DNA from 2 places in the Streptomyces sp. CWNU-52B genome. Region 1 is predicted to be linked to the other one. Evidence: predicted binding sites of a transcription regulator. Region 1 holds the regulator's gene; the other holds the start of a gene.

Region 1 (2,200 bases):
GGCATCTCGTGGATCTCGACGTACAGGTCGCCGGCGGGGCCGCCGCCGGGGCCGACCTCGCCCTCACCCGCGAGCTGGATCCGCGTGCCGTTGTCCACACCGGCGGGGATCTTCACGGTCAGGGTCCGGCGCGACCGCACCCGTCCGTCGCCCGCGCACTCGGGGCACGGCGTCGGAACGACCGTCCCGAACCCCTGGCACTGCGGACACGGCCGCGACGTCATGACCTGGCCCAGGAAGGACCGGGTGACCTGGGACACCTCACCGCGACCGCGGCACATGTCACAGGTCTGCGCGGACGTGCCGGGCGCGGCGCCCTCACCACTGCACGTGGTGCAGACGACGGCCGTGTCGACCTGTATGTCCTTCGTGGTGCCGAAGGCCGCCTCGTCGAGGTCGATCTCCAGCCTGATCATCGCGTCCTGGCCGCGCCGTGTGCGGGACCGCGGGCCCCGCTGCGACGCCGTACCGAAGAACGCGTCCATGATGTCCGAGAAGTTCCCGAAGCCGCCCGCGCCGAAGCCACCCGCGCCGCCGCCGCCCGCCTGGGACAGCGGGTCACCGCCGAGGTCGTAGACCTGCTTCTTCTGCGGGTCCGACAACACCTCGTACGCGGCGTTGATCTCCTTGAAGCGCTCTTGCGTCTTCGGATCGGGATTGACGTCCGGGTGCAGCTCGCGGGCGAGCCGCCGGAATGCCTTCTTGATCTCGTCCTGGGACGCGTCGCGGCGCACGCCGAGTACGGCGTAGTAGTCCGTGGCCACCTACGACTCCGCCAGGATCTGTCCTACGTACCGTGCCACCGCTCGTACCGCTCCCATCGTTCCGGGGTAATCCATGCGTGTCGGTCCGACCACACCGAGTTTGGCGACTGCTTCGCCGCCCGAACCGTAGCCGACCGACACCACGGAAGTGGAGTTGAGTCCCTCATGGGCGTTCTCGTGACCGATCCGTACGGCCATGCCCGAATCATTGACCTCACCCAGGAGCTTGAGGAGCACGACCTGCTCCTCCAGCGCCTCAAGGACCGGACGGATGGTGAGGGGAAAGTCATGTCCGAAGCGGGTCAGATTGGCGGTGCCGCCGATCATCAGCCGCTCCTCGGTCTCCTCGACCAGAGTCTCCAGGAGGGTGGAGAGCACCGTCGCGACCGTCCCCCGGTCCTCCGACTCGAAGGCGTCGGGGAGATCTTGCACCAGTTGCGGGACGTCCGCGAAACGGCGGCCCACGATCCGGCTGTTGAGCCGCGCGCGCAGATCCGCCAGGGATGCCTCCCCGAAGGGAGCCGGGCAGTCCACCATGCGCTGTTCGACCCGGCCGGTGTCCGTGATCAGTACGAGCATCACGCGGGCCGGGGCCAGCGAGAGCAGCTCCACATGACGCACGGTCGAGCGGGTGAGCGAGGGGTACTGGACGACCGCGACCTGCCGGGTGAGCTGCGCGAGGAGCCGCACGGTCCGCCCCACGACGTCGTCGAGGTCGACGGCGCCGTCCAGGAAGTGGTGGATCGCCCGCCGCTCGGGCGCGGTCATCGGCTTGACGCCCGCGAGCCGGTCGACGAAGAGGCGGTAGCCCTTGTCCGTGGGGATACGGCCGGCACTGGTGTGCGGCTGCGCGATGTACCCCTCGTCCTCCAGGACCGCCATGTCGTTGCGCACGGTCGCCGGGGAGACGCCCAGTCTGTGGCGCTCGGTGAGCGCCTTCGAGCCGACCGGTTCCTCCGTGCCCACGTAGTCCTGGACGATGGCGCGCAACACTTCGAGCCTGCGTTCACTGAGCATCGCGCACACCTCCAGCCGGTCATCGGTCGTCGTCGTGGATCTTCTTCAGTCTTCTTCGCCTGGCACTCAGCGCGCGCGAGTGCCAGCATCCCCCGGTCAGTGTACGGCCGGTGGGTACGGGCCCGGCAAGGGCGGGCCTGCGATGTCACGTCACCGGACACCCCGGGAACGACGACGTGTACGGGGCTGTCCCGCTCTGTCGGGCTCTGTCGGGCCCCTCGGACTCCACCGGGCTCCGTCGGGCCCTGTCGGGAACTTGAAGCTAGCGTCGACGTATGACGGTGACTTGGGAAGGGGCCGGGCCCGGTGAGCCCGGCTGGGAGGAACTGTCCCCGTACGCGGGGCGGTACCGGCTTCCGGTCTGGGACTGCACGGCCGGGCTCGTGGTGGGCGAGGACGCGGCGCTCATGATCGACGCG
Region 2 (2,200 bases), on a different contig from region 1:
GCGGAGAAGGATCCGCGGTTCGTGGACATGGTGCGTGAACTGCGGCTGCCGGTCAGCCTGTTCCTCACGGACAGTGTGGTGGGGCCCGGGTACGCGCACTTCGGGCGGTTGCGCGCGGTGGGGGCGAGCGTGCAGAACCATACGCTCGACCATCCGTATCTGCGGGGGATGCCGTACGCCGGGCAGCGGGCCGAGATCTGCGGTCAGCAGGAGAAGCTGAAGCAGCGGTTCGGGATCCGGCCTCGGCTCTTCCGGCCGCCGTACGGGGAGTACGACGACGACACGTTGCGGGCGGCGGGGGACTGCGGGATCGCCGCGGTTGTTCTGTGGCGGGATCAGGAGAGGCTGCGGGCGGGGGACATCCTGCATTGCCCGGAGGGCGCGGAGTGGGTGGCGGGCGAGGGTGGGGGGTCGCTGACGGGGGCGACCGCGCGGATGCTGAGCCGGATCCGGGGGCAGGGGTTCGCGGTGGCGCGGCTGGAGGATTACTTGTAGCGGGTCGTCCGGGCGCCGGGCGCCGGGTGCGGGTGCGGTGGGGGCTGGGTGCGCAGTTCCCCGCGCCCCTTGAAGGCTGTTCGTCGGGTGCGGGTCCGCTGTGGCTGGTCGCGCAGTTCCCCGCGCCCCTGAAAAGCGGGGCTGCGCCCCGGCTTTTCAGCGCCGCCCGGCCGGGGGTTGGGTTTTTCAGCCCGTCCGGCGTTTGAGGACGAGGCCGTTCAGGCCGATCGGGGGGTCTGGGGGGCGGAGCCCCCAGGGCGTTCACCCCTGGTTCCGAAGGTCGGATCTTCGGCTGACCGCCGGAGGCAACTGGCACTCCGCTTGACCGAGTGCTAATCGCAGTCATAGTCTCAGGTCTGGCACTCACCGCAGGAGAGTGCCAATAGCGACGGGCAGGTCCGGCACCCGCGACGACGGATCCACCTGGTCGCCACCTCAGACAGTTAACCCCGTGAGATCTCCGAAGGGGGAGGTCGGATCGTGACGACCACCAGCTCCAAGGTTGCCATCAAGCCGCTCGAGGACCGCATTGTGGTCCAGCCGCTCGACGCAGAGCAGACCACCGCCTCTGGCCTGGTCATTCCGGACACGGCGAAGGAGAAGCCCCAGGAGGGCGTCGTCCTGGCCGTTGGTCCGGGCCGCTTCGAGAACGGCGAGCGGCTTCCGCTCGACGTGAAGACCGGCGACATCGTGCTGTACAGCAAGTACGGCGGTACCGAGGTGAAGTACAACGGCGAGGAGTACCTCGTCCTCTCGGCGCGCGACGTGCTCGCGATCATCGAGAAGTAATTCACCCAGGTTTGCTTTGAACTGCGCCCCTGGCCCCCGCGAGTGCTGAACGTGAGCACTGAAAAGCCGGGTGCTGGGGGCGCCGTTCGTTTTTCCGAGAGGACTGAATCAGCTCCATGGCGAAGATCCTGAAGTTCGACGAGGACGCCCGTCGTGCCCTCGAGCGCGGCGTCAACAAGCTTGCCGACACGGTGAAGGTGACGATCGGCCCCAAGGGCCGCAACGTCGTCATCGACAAGAAGTTCGGCGCCCCCACCATCACCAACGACGGCGTCACGATCGCCCGCGAGGTCGAGCTCGACGACCCGTACGAGAACCTCGGCGCCCAGCTGGTGAAGGAGGTGGCGACCAAGACCAACGACATCGCGGGTGACGGTACGACCACCGCCACCGTGCTGGCCCAGGCGCTCGTCCGCGAGGGCCTGAAGAACGTCGCCGCCGGCGCGTCCCCCGCCCTCCTCAAGAAGGGCATCGACGCCGCCGTCGCCGCGGTCTCCGAGGAGCTCCTCGCGACCGCCCGCCCGATCGACGAGAAGTCCGACATCGCGGCCGTCGCCGGTCTGTCCGCGCAGGACAGCCAGGTCGGCGAGCTCATCGCCGAGGCGATGGACAAGGTCGGCAAGGACGGTGTCATCACCGTCGAGGAGTCCAACACCTTCGGTCTGGAGCTGGACTTCACCGAGGGCATGGCCTTCGACAAGGGCTACCTGTCGCCGTACATGGTGTCCGACCAGGAGCGTATGGAGGCCGTCCTCGACGACCCGTACATCCTGATCCACCAGGGCAAGATCTCCTCGATCCAGGACCTGCTCCCCCTGCTCGAGAAGGTCATCCAGGCCAACGCCTCGAAGCCGCTGCTGATCATCGCCGAGGACGTCGAGGGCGAAGCCCTGTCGACCCTGGTCGTGAACAAGAT

What was found. The regulator HrcA, encoded in region 1, represses chaperone genes, less so after heat shock. The targets are predictions, from matches to a motif close to TTNGCACTCNGNNNNNCNGAGTGCNAA.
Region 2: the regulator HrcA is predicted to act here: its motif matches at 805-831, upstream of groES (co-chaperone GroES).

The regions. Positions count from the first base shown of each region.
Region 1 covers NZ_JBLFJV010000001.1:46,038-48,237, forward strand. The annotation lists gene dnaJ (molecular chaperone DnaJ) at 1-764, opposite strand, end outside; gene hrcA (heat-inducible transcriptional repressor HrcA) at 765-1,781, opposite strand; gene ACLVWQ_RS00230 (MBL fold metallo-hydrolase) at 2,057-2,200, shown strand, end outside.
Region 2 covers NZ_JBLFJV010000019.1:218,743-220,942, forward strand. The annotation lists gene ACLVWQ_RS18845 (polysaccharide deacetylase family protein) at 1-495, shown strand, start outside; gene groES (co-chaperone GroES) at 976-1,284, shown strand; gene groL (chaperonin GroEL) at 1,401-2,200, shown strand, end outside.